4 regions of the Priestia sp. D51 genome follow, and region 4 is predicted to be linked to each of the others. Evidence: riboswitches for the same ligand, from Rfam matches in the RefSeq annotation. Region 4 holds a riboswitch; each other region holds the start of a gene.
The links. A riboswitch is a leader RNA that binds a small molecule or an ion and turns the genes downstream of it on or off. The one in region 4 is predicted to bind cyclic di-AMP.
Positions count from the first base shown of each region.

Region 1: it holds a riboswitch for cyclic di-AMP, as region 4 does, so the genes downstream of both, kdpF (K(+)-transporting ATPase subunit F) here and ACNHOZ_RS05120 (potassium channel family protein) in region 4, are expected to answer to the same signal.
Region 2: it holds a riboswitch for cyclic di-AMP, as region 4 does, so the genes downstream of both, ACNHOZ_RS27925 (cation:dicarboxylate symporter family transporter) here and ACNHOZ_RS05120 (potassium channel family protein) in region 4, are expected to answer to the same signal.
Region 3: it holds a riboswitch for cyclic di-AMP, as region 4 does, so the genes downstream of both, ACNHOZ_RS04145 (APC family permease) here and ACNHOZ_RS05120 (potassium channel family protein) in region 4, are expected to answer to the same signal.

Region 1 covers NZ_JBLTIR010000002.1:572,933-577,753, reverse strand. Annotated here, with positions in the region: gene ACNHOZ_RS09545 (undecaprenyldiphospho-muramoylpentapeptide beta-N-acetylglucosaminyltransferase) at 1-792, shown strand, start outside; cyclic di-AMP (ydaO/yuaA leader) riboswitch at 993-1,135, shown strand; gene ACNHOZ_RS09540 (hypothetical protein) at 1,208-1,345, shown strand; cyclic di-AMP (ydaO/yuaA leader) riboswitch at 1,361-1,501, shown strand; gene kdpF (K(+)-transporting ATPase subunit F) at 1,799-1,879, shown strand; gene kdpA (potassium-transporting ATPase subunit KdpA) at 1,904-3,565, shown strand; gene kdpB (potassium-transporting ATPase subunit KdpB) at 3,587-4,821, shown strand, end outside.
Region 2 covers NZ_JBLTIR010000019.1:16,637-21,457, forward strand. Annotated here, with positions in the region: gene ACNHOZ_RS27910 (EcsC family protein) at 1-659, opposite strand, end outside; gene ACNHOZ_RS27915 (DedA family protein) at 684-1,289, opposite strand; gene ytvI (sporulation integral membrane protein YtvI) at 1,450-2,481, opposite strand; gene ACNHOZ_RS27925 (cation:dicarboxylate symporter family transporter) at 2,695-3,954, opposite strand; cyclic di-AMP (ydaO/yuaA leader) riboswitch at 4,061-4,200, opposite strand; gene ACNHOZ_RS27930 (undecaprenyl-diphosphate phosphatase) at 4,474-4,821, opposite strand, start outside.
Region 3 covers NZ_JBLTIR010000001.1:796,163-800,983, forward strand. Annotated here, with positions in the region: gene ACNHOZ_RS04140 (N-acetylmuramoyl-L-alanine amidase) at 1-942, shown strand, start outside; cyclic di-AMP (ydaO/yuaA leader) riboswitch at 1,134-1,275, shown strand; gene ACNHOZ_RS04145 (APC family permease) at 1,438-3,264, shown strand; gene ACNHOZ_RS04150 (cation diffusion facilitator family transporter) at 3,374-4,351, shown strand; gene ACNHOZ_RS04155 (glycosyltransferase family 2 protein) at 4,391-4,821, opposite strand, start outside.
Region 4 covers NZ_JBLTIR010000001.1:985,049-989,869, forward strand. Annotated here, with positions in the region: gene ACNHOZ_RS05110 (Lrp/AsnC family transcriptional regulator) at 1-91, opposite strand, end outside; gene ACNHOZ_RS05115 (carboxymuconolactone decarboxylase family protein) at 212-670, shown strand; cyclic di-AMP (ydaO/yuaA leader) riboswitch at 786-930, shown strand; gene ACNHOZ_RS05120 (potassium channel family protein) at 1,055-1,714, shown strand; gene ACNHOZ_RS05125 (TrkH family potassium uptake protein) at 1,718-3,037, shown strand; gene ACNHOZ_RS05130 (YjcZ family sporulation protein) at 3,365-3,445, shown strand; gene ACNHOZ_RS05135 (YjcZ family sporulation protein) at 3,635-3,721, opposite strand; gene ACNHOZ_RS05140 (tetratricopeptide repeat protein) at 3,895-4,392, shown strand; gene ggt (gamma-glutamyltransferase) at 4,802-4,821, shown strand, end outside.

The sequences.
Region 1 (4,821 bases), on a different contig from region 4:
AAGCCTTCTCTTGTTTTTTCAAAAGGCGGTTTCGTCACAGTTCCTGTGGTAATGGCTGCTAAATCTTTAAACATTCCCGTGTTCATTCATGAAAGTGATTTAACACCGGGACTGGCAAATAAAATTGCGCAGAAATTTGCCACTAAAATTTTCACTTCTTTTGATGAAGCCGCAAACTACTTTCCAAAAGAAAAAGTGCAGGTTGTTGGTTCACCTATTCGAAAAGAGCTATTTAGCGGAAGCGCAGCGAACGGGGAAAGCTGGCTTCGCTTTTATGATAAGCGCCCCATTTTAACGATTATGGGCGGAAGTTTAGGAGCGCGCCGTATTAATGAAATCGTTCGAGAGTCTTTGCCTGAACTGCAAAAGAAATTCCAAATTGTACACCTTTGCGGAAAAGGCAATATTGATACAAGCCTTGAAAAAGAGTCAGGATACCGTCAGTTAGAATACGTAAACGAACAGCTTCCAGATGTTCTAGCGGCAACTGATTATGTGATTACACGCGGCGGATCAAATGCCATATTTGAGTTTTTAGCTCTTCATAAACCGATGATGATTATTCCTTTATCAAAAGCACAGAGTCGCGGAGATCAAATTTTAAATGCACAATCCTTTAAGAAAAAAGGCTACTGTATGGTTGTAGAAGAAGAGCAGTTAACAAAAGAACTGTTTTTGCGTGAAGTAAATGAGCTTCAGCAGCAGGCAAGTACGATGAAGCGTACAATGCGTGAAGCAACAAAAACGGATGCTATTTCAATTCTTGTAAATGAAATTGAGAAAATGAGCTAAAAAAGAGGCTGAAACAGACGTATGTTAGCCAAAGTGAAAAACGAACCATTGATCAAGGTATTTGATTAGTGGTTCGTTTTTTTTTGAATCTATTATTTTAAAATAATGAATAAACATAGAAAAATAAAGCTTTTAAAATTTCAAAAAATGTTGTTGACAGTAAATTTTAACAGGAGTAAGATTACTCTCATGAAACGTTCCACTGTGAAACGCTGAGTCTTTTCTGAAAGAGAAGGAAAGAGCGGAGGACCCAATTATCAGGGGTGAATCTCTTAATTGAGTAGGGTTACTTTCTTGACCCGAACCCGTCAGCTAACTTCGTAAGCGTTAAGAGAGAGGATGGTGTAATCGTGGTCGTTTTCTATAACAGCGGATAGTACGCTCCTTTCAAAATATAGGTGAAAGGAGCGTCAGGATGCATTTATCTAAGCAAATGATTCAAATGATTGAATATCGGGCCATGTGCGATCAGCAATCTTTTGATCTAGCAAACCGCTATTTGTCTACGTTAGTTAATCAAAGTTTTAAACGCAGCAGTAAAAACTATTATTAAGTCTAAAAATTAAATAACAAAGATACGCTTAATCAATTATGAGCGGGGGACCCAATATTTTGTACGTATGTACTAGGGGTGAATCTCTTAACTGAGTAGGGTTACTTCCATAACCCGAATCCGACAGCTAACTCCGTAAGCGTTTTGGGAGTAAAAAATTCGTGTCAATCACGGCTTATTTGTCGTGCATTAAACCGCGGAAGAGAACTCTCTTCTGCGGTTTTTTAGTGGAAAAAAATAGCATCACGTCTCGCCTTTAGCTTTCTTGGACGTGATGGTTTATGTAAAGCAATAGTTACTAAGCTTAGAAGCTATCATTTTTGTTAGGAAACAGTTAGGAGGGAGCAACTTGGATATGATCATGCTTGGAACGCTTGCCATATTAACAGCTGCTATGTACGGAATTATTTGCTGGTCGTCTCATGTAGTAGACGAAAGAGAGGAGAAGTGAACATGTCGTTCATTTTGTTAGGTATTTCAGTTCTCGTTTTAATTTATTTAGTATATGTACTGTTAAATCCAGAACAATTTTAATAAGCGGAGGAATAAAACGTGGGGATTTTTCTACTATCAGTTGCGCTGCTGCTTGTTTTTGTAGCGCTTATTGCAAAGCGCGTAGGTATTTATATAGCGAATGTGTTTTCAAACGACAAAAACACTAGCTTGGTAGGAAAGATAGAAACAGTTATGTTTAAAGCAGCAGGAATTAAAGGGCTTAATCAGACGTGGAAGCAATATGCATTTGCTCTTGTTTTGGCGAATACGTTTATGATTTTTGTGGTGTACCTTATCTTCCGGTTTCAAGGGGTACTGCCGTTTAACCCAAGCCACATCAAAGGAATGGATCCGGCACTTGCTTTTAACACGGCCATTAGTTTTATGACAAATACGAACTTGCAGCACTACAGCGGCGAATCAGGTTTGTCCTATTTCTCGCAAATGGCAGCCGTTGTATTTATGATGTTTGCAGCACCAGCAACGGCACTTGCAGTAGCAATCGCTTTTATTCGCGGGCTAGCAGGGAAGGAAATGGGAAACTTTTTTGTTGATTTTGTAAAGTCAATTACGCGTATTTTACTTCCTATCGCTTTTATAACAGGCATTTTATTTGCGTTTTTAGGTGTCCCTCAAACGTTAAGCGGGACTGTGACTGCCCATACATTAGAAGGAGCAACGCAGCAAATAGCAAGGGGACCAGTTGCTTCTTTTCTTTCAATCAAAGAGCTAGGAAACAACGGAGGGGGATTTTTTGGTGTCAATTCAGCTCATCCATTTGAAAATCCTAACGCGTTGAGCAATGTATTACAAATCGTCCTTATGCTGTTATTGCCAACAGCACTTCCTTTCACATACGGAAAAATGATCGGACAGCGTAAGCAAGGCCGCATCTTGTTTGTAGCGATGAGTATGCTGTTTATCGTTATTTTAAGCACAGCGTTTGTAACAGAGTGGGGAGGCAATCCAAGACTTGGTGCTTTTCATTTAAATGAAGCGAACGGTTATATGGAAGGGAAAGAAGTCCGTTTTGGTGTCGGCATGTCGACGCTTTACGCCATCGTGACGACAGCAAGTGAAACAGGTGCAGTCAACACCATGCACGATACCCTGACGCCTCTTACCGGGTTATTAACGCTTGGAAATATGATGTTAAATACCGTATTTGGCGGTGTCGGAGCAGGATTTATGAATGTTATGATGTACGTCATCATTGCCGTATTTTTATCAGGTTTAATGGTTGGAAGAACACCAGAATACGTAGGTAAAAAAATTGAAGGAAAAGAAATGAAGCTAATCGCCGTGACGCTTATTCTGCAGCCGCTGCTAATTTTAGGAGGAACAGCCGTAGCACTTACCACTCATTTAGGAATGGAAGGTATATCAAACCCTGGCTTTCACGGCTTAAGTCAGGCACTGTACGAATTTACGTCGTCAGCAGCAAACAATGGGTCCGGTTTTGAAGGACTCGGTGACGCAACGCCGTTTTGGAACATTTCTACGGGAATTGTTATGTATATTGGACGCTACTTCGGACTAATTACAATGCTGGCGGTATCGAGCTCACTAGCATCTAAGCAGCTTGTTCCCGAAACACCTGGAACATTTAAAACGGATACGTCTTTATTTAGCGGCATTTTAATTGGAACTACCGTTATTGTAGGAGCACTTACGTTTTTCCCAGTGCTTGTGCTTGGGCCGGTTGCTGAGTATTTAACACTGTAATCAAGAAAGCGGAGGATCATAATGAATAAACGGAATTTTGCAAATAATATTGAATTGGATCACAACAGTCATATTCAAGGTTCTGTAGATAAACAAGCTTCATCGATTTTTATTCAATCAGTAAAGCAGGCGTTTATCAAGCTCAGCCCAAGAACGATGATAAAAAACCCTATCATGTTCGTAGTAGAAATCGGGTTTGTAATTACGCTTTTTTTAGCCGTTGTTCCGGACCTTTTCGGAGAAAGTACAGTAAGCACAGGATTTAATGTTGCCGTATCTCTCGTGTTATTTTTCACCATTGTTTTTGCTAATTTTGCAGAAGCATTAGCAGAAGGACGAGGAAAAGCACAGGCAAACTCATTAAAGAAATCTAAAGGCGATATTACAGCTAATCAGCTTCAAAACGGGCAAATGATACAAGTTTCGGCCTCGCAACTAAAAAAAGGAGATATTGTCGTCGTTTCACAAGGCGAAATGATTCCTGGAGATGGAGAAATTATTAAAGGACTGGCGTCCGTTGATGAATCGGCCATTACGGGGGAATCGGCACCTGTTATGAAAGAAGCAGGCGGGGATTTTAACTCTGTAACGGGAGGTACAAGAGTTGTCAGCGATGAAATTACAATTAAAATTACGTGTGAGCAAGGTGAATCATTTTTAGATAAAATGATTTCGCTTGTTGAAGGAGCAGAGCGTCAAAAAACGCCAAATGAAATTGCGCTAAACACGGTTTTGACAAGTTTGACGATTATTTTTTTACTAGTTGTTGTGACGCTTCCTGTCTTTACAAACTATTTACATTTTCAACTCGACACGGCTATTTTAATTTCACTGCTCGTCTGCCTTATTCCTACGACGATTGGAGGATTATTATCGGCCATTGGAATTGCTGGAATGGATCGAGTCACGCAGTTTAACGTGATTGCTATGTCAGGAAAAGCAGTAGAAGCAGCTGGTGACATCAATACAATTATTTTAGATAAAACCGGCACCATTACGTTTGGAAACCGAATGGCTCATCAATTAACGACTGTAGAAGGCGTAGACGAACGTGAACTGTACAAATGGGCGTTTGTTTCTTCTCTTTACGACGAAACACCAGAAGGACGCTCAGTGGTTGATTTTATCCAAACTCGCATGGGAGTAGAAGACCTTAGAAAAACGCAGGGAACGTTTGTAGAATTCAAAGCTGAAACGCGAATGAGCGGCATTGACTTACAGAATGTATCTGTACGAAAAGGGGCAGTGGACGCCGT
Region 2 (4,821 bases), on a different contig from region 4:
TGAAATAGCTTTTTCCATCCCAAGTTGTCTCTATAGGTTAGAAACACTTCTCTCCAACCTTGGAGCTGCTGCAAGCTCTGCGTTCGATTGCCGCTTGCTAATTCTTCTAAAATCGCACGCTTTCCTACAATATCAGAGGATGAAAACTGCATGCATTTGACCATAAAAATGCGTTCCTCTTGCTCAGTGGGATCGTAACCATAAGAAACAGCCACTTCTTGCAGTGTCTTAAGCGTAAGTCCCAATACAAAAGGAATATCAATCGCCAGTGTGAAAATTCCACCTACTCCGGTTGTAGCTCCTTGCAGCTGCGCATTCTTTTTTCGGACTTCAATAAAATACTCCGCCAACTCATCCATTTCCTGCAGAGATAAATGCTGAACATCCTCTATTGACAGCTGCTTATTTTCTTGTAATTGGGCTGATGCTTTCTCTAGCGTGGCAGACGTATTAGCTAAATACTGGCCTCCATTATCAACATACTTAGCAATTTCATCTAATAATTTTTCTATTTTTTGATGAATGAACTTTGGCGTTACTTTATCTAAAGCTGAAAAAGGCAAGCGAGCCAGCCGCTCCCAGAAAAAAAGTCCTTTTTGGTCTTTCTCCCACTTTTCAATTTTTCGTAATTCTATTCTCAATTGTTCATGCTCTGACATATCCTCACTCTTTTCCTCGATTTATCAGCTCTGTCCTACTTGTTTATTCCGCACATATTTAATGATAAAAAATAACGCAATTAAAACAACAATTCCGATTCCAATAGGCTGCATGTATTGAGATACAATCGGACCCACCTCTTTCCACTTAGGTCCTAACTTATATCCTAAATATACGTAAATAGCCGTTACTGGAAGCATCGCAACAAATGTGTAAATAGAAAACAGCCATACATTCATTTTTGCCATCCCGCATGGAAAAGAGATAGCCGTACGCACTCCTGGAATAAACCGTCCAAAAAAAGCGACCCCGCTGCCGTACTTATTAAAAAAGCGATCGGCAGCGTCAATTTCTTTTTCTTTCACCAAAAAATATTTTCCATATTTTAAAACTAGCGGTCGTCCACCGTAACGTCCCAGTGCATAAAGAGTCAACGGTCCACACACACCGCCTACTGTACCTGCAAGGATAGCCAGATACAAGTTCATATCACCTTGGTACACCCAATACCCTACTAAAGGTAAAACAAGCTCTGCGGGGACAAACTCAAACGTTAATGCTAAAATTACGCCAAAATAAGAGAGCTGTTTTAGCGCTTCAATTAAAGAAAGTAAAACCGACTCTAACAAAAATTCTCCTCCTCATGTCATTAAATCTAAGACTGCAAAACTATAATTTAGCCGATTGATAGATAAAAACCAACGCGACATAGTTTTTTCCTTTCCCTCTTTACGTATGACGTACTACAAAAGTTTCAATAAAAAAAAGCGCTAGTTTTATCCAGCGCTTTTATAGTTTAAAGTTAATTTGAATAATACCTACTTTACGAAGAGCATCGTATAAAATAACTAAAGCCGGTCCTAAAAACAACCCGACAAAACCTAAAAGTTTAAATCCAATGTACAAACTAACTAATGCAGCCAAAGGTGAAATACCCATATTTGTAGAAAATACTTTTGGTTCTACTACACGTCTTACTACCGTAATGACTCCAAATAGAATAAATAAGCCGATTGCTAATGAGTCATGTCCTTGAGTAAGAGCAAAAATCCCCCATGGAACGAGCACCGAGCCTGTCCCAAGGATTGGTAAGATATCGACAATTACAATTAATAAACTAAGCAGCGCGGTATACGGAACATCTAATAGCCAAAGCCCTACATAAGCCATTACAAACGTCATGACACTTAAAATAATTTGTGCCTTAATAAAACCAACCCCCGCTTGGATAAGCTGAGTGATGACAACTTGTAGCTTATATTTCGTTTCTTCTGTTAAGAAAGACTTAATTTTATTTTTAATAGCAGGCAGCTCAAGGCTGATAAATACAAGCGCTACTAAATAAATAAGAAACTCTAGTAGAAACCCAGGAACAGTAGCAGCAAAGCTAATGATGATTTCCACGGTACTTTTTAATAGAGAATCTAATGAATTTACGGTTTTTTCAAGCGTGCGCTCGATAGAAGAAATCACTTCTGTAGGAAGAGCGTTTGAATAGTATTTCCACTTAATAATAGTTGGATAAATCGCGGTTTCATAGATTTCTTTTACAAATGAAGGCGCTATCTTTGAAAGAGCAACCACTTGCGTAACGATTGTCCGAACAATAAAAAACCCAATAAGTATGAGCGAAACAACATATAAAATGAAGGTCATAAGCACTGCGTAGACTCTCTTCATTTTAAAAGATTGATGCAATTTTTGAACAATACCCTCAAGCGCTAATGCTGTTAATAAAGCAAACACAATCGGTAAACTGTAAGGGATTAAAAAACATACGATTACTATCGAGGCGATGACCCATATTCGCTTTTTCCACATACTCTACTATCCCCCAACTAGCTAAGCTATCTCTATATTTATTGATAAAGAAAGGAACCAGTGACTGCTTTTATGTAAGAATAAAATTTGGATATATTTATACCTGATGTTACATATTATAGGGTCAATTTCCATAATAATAAAGGAATTATTATGAAAAAAGCTACTTATTCTAATTTTTTGAATAGAATAAGTAGCTTTTTAATTTATAAATTAGCCGGCTCTCATGACCTCTGTACCTTTTTTAGGGTCAAATTTGCCTTCAGATTTAGACATCACAATTGCTGCTAGTGTGTTTCCTACTAAGTTAACAACCGTACGTGCCATATCCATGATTCTGTCTACTCCCGCAATGAAGGCTAATCCTTCTGCCGGAACGCCGATTGTTCCAAGAGTAGCCAGTAATACAACAAATGATGTTCCTGGCACCGCAGCCATTCCTTTAGATGTAACCATCAATACCAGAATGAGCGTCAGCTGTTGAACGATCGTTAAATCAATACCATACACTTGCGCTAAGAATAAAGCTGCAATCGCTTGATAGAGAACAGAACCATCTAGGTTAAATGTATAACCAATTGGTACAACGAACGATACAATAGCTTTTGGACAGCCCATCTTTTCAAGCTTTTCCATAATACGCGGAAGAACTGTCTCAGAACTAGATGTACTGTATGCTAACAACAGTTCATCTTTCATATAGCGGAATAAGTGGAAAATGTTAATTCCTGCCCATTTCGCAATTCCTCCTAATACAACAAGTAGGAAGAAAATTAACGCTAAGTAAACTAAGATAACAAGCTTTCCTAATGAAAGGAGTGACTCTAAACCGAATTTCGAAACTGTGACACCAATTAAAGCAAATACTCCAATCGGAGCCACTTTCATTACTAGGTTTACCACGTGAAACATTGCGTGAGAAACGCCGTCAAAGAATTGAACAACAGGCTTTCCTCTTTCTCCAATTGCCGCTACTCCAAGTGCGAACAATACTGTAAAGAAGATAATTGCTAGCATGTCCCCTTCAACAATTGACTGGAAAAAGTTTGTCGGAACAATGTGTAAGAACGTTTCAGCCACTGACTTTCCTTCTTGCTGTTTGGATGTTTCAACGTATTGTGAAATATCACTCTTCTGTGCTGAATGAATGTCTACACCTTGCCCTGGATGAAAAATATTAGCAACCAATACACCGATTATAATTGCAAAAGTCGTAATAATTTCAAAATAGAGAATGGTTTTAACGCCGAGCTTTCCGACCTGTTTACCGCTACCTGCTCCTGCAACTCCAACGACTAAGCTTGAGATAACAATTGGAATAACAATCATCTTAATTAATCTTAAAAATAGGTCTCCCAGCGGCTGTAGGTATGTTACTACACGCGGATCGTTAAACCAAATTACTCCTACAAGAACACCGAGGATTAAACCGGTAAAAATCTGCGTAGCCAAACCAAAACGAATTTTTTTCATAGATGTACCTCCCCAAAGATGTATGACATTTGTATATACTTTTCTGAAAAAACAAAAAAAGACTATTCTTAAGAAAGAACAGCCTTTTACTTACGCTATTTTGGGCTCTTTCTCTCAATAAAGCAAACGAGGTTAACTGTCGGATTCGGAATTGAGAGTTTCCTACCTTTTGTAAGGATTCACCCCAAGGCAGCTTTACTGCCGATAATGATTCCCCCGCTCTATACGATTAAGCTTATTATTCAATTTTTATAAAATTAAAACGATCTATACGTTGTCATACGTTTTTTACAGTCAATAAAACTAAACAGAAGTCTTACTTTTACTTAACTTTATACTGCACAAATATTAATTTACTATTTTTCGACACGTTTTGTCAATACCCATGTTTATAAAACGCTTTCAAAAGACAATAATATATATTTATGCAAAAAAGCTATTGCAATGTTGCAATAGCTTTTTCTTGCTTTTTAAGTCTTTATCAGAAGTTTAAATGGCTATAAAATACGCTTATTTATTTTATAAAAATACAAAATATAGAATAGCCGCTAAGACAATTCGATAAATGGCAAACGGAACTAATTTAATGCGGTTGATTAATTTTAAGAAAAAGCGAATCGATATAAGCGCAAAAATAAAGGCGCTGATAAAACCAGCAATAAAAAACGGTAGTGCATCTGATGTGAAATATTTCCAGTTTTTAACCAATGAAAGTCCACTTGCTCCTGCCATAATTGGCACTGCCATAATAAATGTAAAATCTGCGGCTGCCTTATGGCTCATTCCAAGAAGAACCCCTCCTGAAATCGTTGAGCCTGAACGAGAAAAACCTGGCCAAAGAGCAATACATTGAAACAGTCCTATACC
Region 3 (4,821 bases), 190 kb from region 4:
AGCTATTTAAATAGCACTTACAGTGACTTTACGATTAAAACCACCCGTACCACAGATACTTTTTTATCGTTATCTCAGCGAGCTTCTCAAGCTAACTCGTGGGGAGCAGATGCATTTATGTCTATTCACGTAAATGCCGGTGGAGGAACAGGATACGAAGATTATGTTTATAGAAGCGCTAGCAATGCTAGTAAAACGTTTCAATCGATTGTGCACGGGCAAGTACAGCCAACGCTGCTGTCGTATAATCATCCGAATCGCGGACGAAAATCGGCCAATTATGCGGTGCTTCGCTTAACAAATATGCCTGCAGTATTAACTGAAATAGCTTTTATTGATAGGAGCGCCGATGCAGCACTTCTTCAAAATGAAGCTTTTTTAAAAAGCATGGGTGAATCGTATGCAAAAGGAATTGCCGTATATTTAAATTTACCTCGTCGTGCAGTTCCAAATCCATCGCCATCTCCAACACCGACACCAAATCCATCACCTTCTGAACCAGGTGAAAAAACGTATACAATTAAGCAAGGAGATACGCTGTACAGTGTTGCACAGAAGTACGGCATAACAGTACAGGAGCTTCAAGAAGCAAATACAGGGCTTTCGGATCCTTTAACCCTAAAGGTTGGAAAAACAATTGTTATTCCTTCAGGAACTTCACCAAACCCATCTCCAACACCGTCACCAACTCCACCTTCTGAACAATATCCACTTCCCAATGGAATTTTAAAACAAGGCGATTCTGGAGAAGCAGTGAAACAGCTTCAAAGAGCATTAAACGCGGTTAATTTTAAAGTAGGGTCAGTAGACGGAATATATGGAGTACAAACGAAAGATGCAGTCAGACGTTTTCAACTTGTGTATCTTCCTTATGATGTAGATGGCATTTATGGTCCTCAAACGAAAAACAAGCTAGCAGCCGTTTTAAAAGCAAAAAGTTAAAGAAAGCAGGTCTTCTGTAAGCAGGCAGAAGGCCTTTTGTTTTCCCCTTAAAAGCGCCTTAAGTACTATTTTATCGTTTACGTAAAATAATGCTTTACAAACCATTTGTACGGGAGTATATTATCTAAGAACAAAGGATAGTTATGAAAGAAACATGTTATCGATCATACTCTTTAACCGAAAATTATATTGACCTGTTATCGCTTAATTCGTCAGAAGTGGGGGACCCAAATTTGTGCATTGTCACTTGGGGTGAATCCTTTTTTAAAAGGTAGGGCTACTCTCATAGCCCGAATCCGACAGCTAACCCCATAAGCGTTTTGGAGAGGAGGTTTAAGCTGTGTAAAAACGCTGAGAACCCTTAGTGTTTTTTTTGTGCGCTTTTTTAACATAAAAAGGTATTTTTTAGGGATAATATCACTTATTCATGAACTTGTAACGGAGCTTAGCAACGAACAGTGAATAGTAGCTAAGCAATCATCGGAGGGAAATTACGTGAACTATTCAGTTCTCAAGAGATTATTGATTGGAAAGCCGCTCAAAACAAAAGAGTTAGGCGATCAAAAGCTTAGTAAGCTTAAAGCGCTGGCTATTTTATCATCAGATGCCTTATCTTCAGTGGCTTATGGAACAGAACAGATTTTGATTGTCCTTGCAACAGTGGGCGTGCTTGCCTATTGGTATTCGATTCCAATTGCGATTGGGGTATTGGTGCTGCTGACGGCTTTAATTCTTTCATATCGTCAAATTATTTATGCGTATCCGCAAGGCGGAGGAGCTTATATTGTTTCGAAAACCAATTTAGGAGAAAATCCTGGACTTATCGCTGGGGGATCACTGTTAGTAGATTATATTTTAACAGTTGCCGTGAGTGTTTCAGCAGGAACCGATGCTTTAACTTCGGCTTTTCCAACGCTGCATCACTATAACGTAGTAATTGCGTGTTTGCTGGTGATTTTTATTACGGTTTTAAATTTACGAGGTGTAACAGAATCCGCTTCTGTCTTAGCTTATCCGGTTTATTTATTTGTGATTGCTCTTATTTTGTTAATAGCGGTGGGCTTCTTCAAAATAGTGACAGGTCAAGTTTCACCTGAGCTTCATACATCTCTCGGTACCGTGGTGCCAGGTATTAGTTTGTTTTTATTATTAAAAGCTTTTTCATCAGGCTGTTCGGCATTGACTGGTGTAGAAGCTATTTCGAATGCAGTGCCTAACTTTAAAGATCCAGGTGCAAAAAATGCTGTTCATACATTAATGCTGATGGGCGGTATTTTAGCCGTTTTATTTTCTGGCATCACGTTTTTAGCTTATTGGCTTGGCATTTCTCCAAAAGCAGATGAAACGGTTGTATCACAAATTGCATCGAGTGTATTTGGACGAAATGGGTTTTATTATTTTATTCAAGGCACCACAGCTCTGATTTTAGTGCTAGCGGCGAATACAGGTTTTTCAGCTTTCCCTTTGCTTGCCGTAAACTTATCGTCTGATAAATACATGCCAAGAATGTTTCAAATTCGCGGCGATCGACTAGGCTATTCAAATGGAATTGTGACCCTTGGAATTGCTTCTATTGTCTTACTTGTCGCTTTTAAAGGAGCGACGGAACAATTAATTCCTCTTTATGCAGTTGGAGTGTTCATTCCATTTACGCTTTCTCAAACAGGCATGATTGTCAAATGGCTTAGAGAAAAGCCGGCCGGCTGGCAAGGAAAGCTAACCATTAACTTAATTGGTGCCCTCATTACCTTAACGGTGCTAATCATTTTGTTTACAACGAAGTTTTCACAAGTATGGTCCGTGCTCGTTTTCTTACCGGTTATCGTTTATATTTTTCATCGCATTCATACGCATTATGAAGCGGTAGGAGAGCAGCTTCGTATTAAGCAAGGAGAAAAGATTGGAAAGCTTGAAGGAAGTGTGGTCATTGTTCCTGTAGCAGGAATGACAAAGGTAGTGGAAAATTCATTGAACTATGCAAGAACGATTGGTGATACCGTTATTGCGGTGCACGTTGCTTTTGACCGAGAAAGCGAAAAGAGAATGGAAGAGAAGTGGGAAAAGTGGCAGCCTGATATTCGTATTGTTACGTTTCACTCTCAATACCGCAGTCTTGTGCGTCCGCTGTTTCGATTCATCGATATGGCTGAAGAAAAAGCCCGGGAAAATAATATGGCTATTACGGTTGTTATTCCGCAGTTCATCACGAAAAAAAGCTGGCAAAACATCCTTCATAATCAGTCCAGTCTGCTGTTAAAAGCACATTTGCTTTACCGTAAAAACGTAATCGTTACAACGGTACCTTATCGTTTTAAAAAATAATGAAACATGACTAAAAACCTCCAACTTATATGTTGGAGGTTTTTAATTTTTAAATTCACATACACTAACCATAATTGAATCTCATCAAAGGCACAAACGGAGGGATTGCATGAGTGAATTAATTAAGTTATTGCGAAAAGGAAATAAATCGGCCATGATGGCCGCTATAGTTAATACCATTATATCCATTATTAAAGGGATTGCTTTTGCTTTAACGGGAAATGTAGCGATGTTTGCTGAAACGATGCACAGCTTAGGAGACGCAGCAAATCAGTTCTTTGTTTTTATAGGTTCAGCATTAAGCAAAAAAGCTCCGACCAAACGATTTCCAAACGGATTTGGACGATTGGTTAATCTCGTTTTATTAGGGGCGGTTCTTGTAGTAGGAATTATGGCATTTGAAACGATTAAAGAAGGGTATCATCATATTCTTCATCCGACGAAGTCTTCAGGCTTTATTTTAAATATTGCAGTACTTGGCATCTCGGTATTACTTGAGATGTTTGTCCTCTTTAAGGCAATGAAAGAAATTTTGCACGATGTCGGAATGAATACTGCAGAGGTCAATGTTTTTACGCAAAGCTTTGTTCATCTAAAGAAAGCAAAGCCAGCAACTAAGCTTGTTTTTATGGAAGATCTGGTAGCCACTGGAGGAGGCGTATTGGCTTTAATCGCCGTTTTTATTTCGCGATTTACGCCTTTTCATCAAGCTGAAGGAATTGCTTCTATGCTAATTGGTCTTATGATGTTTTTTGTAGTAGGACGAGTATTTTTAGATAACGCTGCCGGAGCGCTTGGTGAAGCAGATAAAGAAATGGAAATGAAAATTGGTGCCATTGTTATGCAAGATGTACAAGTGCGTGATATTCAAACGTTAATGGTGATGAAAGAAGGAGAAGAGCTTCACGTTGAATTAAAAGTAGAAATTGATCCTTCTTTAACAGTAGCAGAAGCGGATGATATTAAAGATCGTCTGGAAAATCGTATTTTACAGGAAAAAGGAATAACGGATGTCATTATTGAATTTGATGAAGATGATGGAATTCCTGACTGGGTGACAAGCGATTTACAGCTTCAAAAAGAATAAAAAACAAGGAAGAAAACAGTTGTTTTCTTCCTTGTTTTTTTAGCTATATACTTTTTCACGCACGTTTTGAGAATCTGTTGAAGCCGCAGAAAAGTTAATAGTTTCACGTACAACGTAAATAGGTCTATTTTTACTTTCATCGTAAATTCTTGCGATGTATTGTCCCACTAGACCTAAACCAAGTAGCTGAATACCGCTAAAGAAAGTGATAGCTACCATAATCGAAGTCCAGCCGGGCTGGATATTTTCACCTATCAGCCAAACAACAATCGAATAACTTAAAACGAGAAGTGATACAAAAACTGATAACAAGCCAATAACCATTACTAAACGTAAAGGTTTCGTTGAAAACCCAATAATTCCATCTGAAGCAAACTTGATCATCTTTTTTAAAGGATATTTTGTTTCACCAGCAAAACGCTCATCGCGCTCATATTCTACATATGTTTGCCTGAAGCCGATCCAAGACA
Region 4 (4,821 bases):
GGTTAATTTGTTTTCCTAGCTCTCTTAAGGAAAGACGGCTGTTTTGCTGCAGTGCCTGCAAAATCGATAAATCAATTTCATCAATTTTCAATTGAAAACCTTCTTTCATATTAATGTTTCATTTGATTAGTAACAGCAGATAATATGTTTTATTTGTTATCTGAAATCTCCATTTTTCTTACTATAATAATTAAAAAGGAGTGAGTGAAAAATGGCAAGAGTTTTGTTAACAAACGAAGAGGGAACAAATTTTGAAAAAGCACTGAATTTAATTCCAGATGTAAAAAGGTTGTATGATGAGCTATACGACAAGCTTTGGAACAGTGATATAGTAAAAAGAGAGACTAAGGAAAAAATCAGGCTTTATCTAGCAGGTGTTAACGGCTGTGAGACGTGTATGAGCATGTCATATGTAGGCGATAAGACGCTTAATCAAAAAGTGTTAAGAGAAAAAGAGCTGGAAGAAAAAGATCGACTGCTGTTTCGATTTATAGATGTATACCGAGTGCGTCCAAGGGATTTGACGGATGCTGATATGGATCAATTAAAGAAATTTTACAGTGATACGCAGCTATTAGAGCTTTTGGCTGTTATTAATTTGTTTGATCAATTTCACAAACTGATTGTCAGTTTAGATTTATATGATTTTTGCAGTTTGCAGCGCAAGTGATGTCTTCCCTAAAAATATCTTGACAGACAAAATCCACAGGAGTAAGATAGCTTTCGTGAAGTGAAACGTATCATGAATCGAATCGATTATTCTAAAAAATAGATCATAGACATTTGAATAAAAATCGCTTAATCCATTACGGAGCGGAGGACCCATTATTTACGCACATATTGTGCTCCGGGGTGAATCCTTAAAAAGGTAGGGTTACTCTTAAAACCCGAACCCGACAGCTAACTTCGCAAGCGTTTTGAGGGGGAAGAGTGTGAAAAAACACAGGAGCCTTCCTGTGTTTTTTTGCGCTTTTTTTAAGAAAAACATGTAATTTTTTAGAAAAAGTATAAGCTAAGAGAACACACAGCAGTTGAAGAAAGGAATAAATACATTATGAAAAAACAGTTTGCTGTATTGGGATTAGGTCGTTTTGGAGGCAGTTTGGTTGAAGAGTTTGCTAATTTGGATGTGGATGTGCTCGCTATCGACCGCAATCAGGAGGTAGTAAAGAAATATAGCAACTCAGCTACATATGTCGTGCAAGCGAACGCAATTGATGAAGCTAGCTTAAAAGGGCTAGGCATTCGTAACGTTGATCATGCTCTTATTTCGTTTGGAGACGATATCGAAGCAAGCGTGCTTGCAACGATGCTTTTAAAAGATATGGGCGTTAAGCAAGTATGGGTAAAAGCGGTGAATATGTATCATCAAAAAGTGCTGGAGAAAATAGGAGCGGACAAAGTCATTCACCCTGAGCGCGATATTGCGAAGCGGATTGCTCATCACGTGGTGTCAGAAAAAATCATTGATTACATTGAACTGTCAAAGGATTATAGTATTGTCGAAATTGTCGCTTCTAAAAAGCTTCATAATAAAACGCTGTTTGATTTAAATATCCGTGCCAAGTACGGCTGCAATATTATCGGCTTTCAGCGAAAAGACGGGGAAATGGTGATTTCGCCTACCGCGCATGAAATAATTGAACAAGGAGATATGCTGATTGTTATCGGACATAATCGCGATTTAAACCGTTTTGAAGAAGAAGGAGTTTAACTCATGAAAAAACAAATCATTAAACTAACTCCTCCGCAGCTTCTTGTTTCCATTTTTGGCGGAGGAATTATTATTGGTGCTCTTCTATTGATGATGCCTTTTTCTACTACTGAGCCAATCCGGTGGGTAGACGCCCTTTTTACATCTACTTCCGCTATGACAGTGACCGGCTTAGCCGTCGTAGATACAGGTACGCGTTTTACCGTCATCGGTCAAACGATTATTATGCTGTTAATTCAAATAGGCGGTCTTGGCATTATGTCATTTGCCGTGCTGATTTTTATGATGCTAGGTAAAAAAATTGGATTTAAAGAGCGTATGCTCGTTCAGCAGGCATTAAATCAGACGAGCGTCGGTGGAGTTGTGCTGCTAGTTAAAAGGTTGTTCATCTTTTCATTTTTAATTGAGTTTGTTGCACTGATCTTTTTAGCGATACGCTGGATTCCGGAATTCGGATGGTCTAAGGGGCTGTTCTTTAGCTTGTTTCATTCGATTTCGGCTTTTAATAACGCAGGGTTCGGACTACTGTCTGATAACTTAGTTCAGTATGTAGGAGATCCTATTATTAACATCACGATTTCTTTTCTCTTTATTATTGGTGGGTTAGGGTTTACCGTCCTTGCTGATATGTGGGTGAAAAAATCGTATAAAAAACTAACGCTGCATTCAAAAATTATGATTATCAGCACGTTCGCCATTAACGTGATTGCCATGCTTTTTATTTTTTTCTTAGAGTACGGCAATTCGCATACGCTCGGAAATTTATCATTAGGAGACAAAGTATGGGCTTCTTATTTTCAAGCGGTAACAACAAGAACCGCTGGCTTTAATACAATTGATTTAGCTCATTTGCATGACGCAACGGTGTTTTTAATGGTTTTATTGATGTTCATTGGTGCAGGGAGTGCGTCAACAGGAGGGGGTATCAAACTCACGACGTTTGTGGTGATTGTCTTTTCTGTATGGGCATTTTTACGAAGCAGGGAAGATATTGTGCTGCTAAAGAGACGACTTCTTCCTCTTCATGTGTTTAAGGCACTAGCCATTACGATGATTTCAATTATGTTTGTGTTTGGGGCCATCTTCCTGTTAAATATTTCGGAAAACCTGCCGTTCGTAAAAATTATGTTTGAAGTTGTTTCTGCGTTTGGAACAGTAGGTTTATCGATGGGAGCGACTCCTGAACTTTCGTACTTTGGACGCGTGATTATTATCTTTATCATGTTTTTAGGAAAAGTGGGGCCATTAACGCTTGCGTTTTCATTATCTAAGCAAAAGCGTGAAGCCGTTCGCTATCCAAACGAAGATATAATGCTAGGATAGAAAAATCGCCTTCGATGAGGCGATTTTTTTATATTATTTATACGTTCAAGACATATAAGAGGTTACGCACAAAACAGTTGCGATGAATAAAAAGAAGGCAAAAACAAGAACAATGGGCAATTTGGAATGTCGGCGCATTAAAGCCCCTCCTTTTTTATAGTAAAAAAATCTCTTACTATATATAACGAAAGAAACAAAAATATGATTCACTTTTTTTGGCGAAATTTGAAGGTTTTTCTCATTGGAAAAATCCGCACCCCTGTCCTAAACATTTTGCCAAGCTGTTGCATACACTAAAAGCAGATAACAGGAAGTGAGGGATGGTACGTGGGAAAACAAAATTTTGCGTTAATCGTTGTGTTATTTGTTTTACTTGTTATTGTAGGTGCGTCTGGCTTTCGCTTTTAAACGTTAACTTTATTTGCGCATAGCCCCCGTCAAAAAGGGCATACTAGGCGGAAGTAAAAACCAAAAATTTCTTCAATATTGCCGAACAATGAGTTCCTCTACTCATTCATCTAATCGGTATGTAGCCATGCGAAAGCATGGTTTTTTTTGAAATAGGAGAGGATGAATGATGTTCATCCTCTCTAGAAATTAGTAGTAGCAAGAACACCCTACGATTACTAATAGGATAAATAAAACAACGATAAATGAAAAACCAAAACCGCCTTTTGCGCCCATATGTGTAACCTCCTTTAATAAAAGTCTCTATATCCTATGTACTAATTGGGTTAAGTGATTGAGAAATTTGCCTATTTTTTAATGGTAACGTTTTTTGTGAAGAATGAAGAACACTTACTTTTTTCATTTGCGCAGAAATCCTTTATGATAAAGAGGAAAAGGAGGGCAAACAGGTGGGAATACATGCACAATACGTCATGAATCAGCTAGAAGAGGGAAAGTGGAAAGAGATCAAGCGCGAAATTCAACAAGAAATGAAGAAAAAACCTCAAGCATCTGATTTGTACTGTTACTTAGCCGTTTGTTTAGCAAAGCAAATCGAAGAATCAATTATCTTTGAAAAAATGGTATTGAACTTAGAAATGGACCGGGCTCTTCATCAGGCATTAACATTAAATCCATCTTCAAGCTTGGCGCACTTCGTTCGAGGAATAAAATATCGGGAAACTCCGCTTATGTTTGGAGGGAATTACGAAAAATCGCTGTTTTATTTGCAGAAGGCGCAAGATCTTGGTTTTGAAGGGATTATGCTGCCGCTCGAACTCGCCAAAACCTATATTCAATTAAAAGAAATGGAAAAAGCGAAAGAACAAATCGCCTATGCTCGGGAAATCAATCCTACGCACGCGGACATTAAAAAAGTCGAAAACATGCTCCAAACAGGACGATGAATCTAAAGTCCTGTTTTATTTTTGATTTTCAGAAAACGTATGCTGATTTTCATAAAGGATTGCTTTTTATATAACAATAAGAATATTTATAAAAAATTTAAGAAGTGCATGTAAGTCGAACGACTTCTTAACTGCTAGATTTTCTACATTATTAGAGCGTTCAGTCTACATAGTTCCAAAAATAGTAAGAAACTATCAGCCTATGGATAAATTGTTAGAAAATATAGATAATTGTAAATGAATAGAGAGAAAAGTTAAACATGCGATTAACTAAAAAAGCAAAGGTATGATTTACTTTGCTTTTTATTTATACGCATATGTAAAAAATATCATAATAAACCAATTTATTCTTCGTGAAATCCATCGTCTCAGGCGATGTGAAATAATGCATTTGAAGGAGGAGACCCAGATGAAGGTTATGAAGATGTT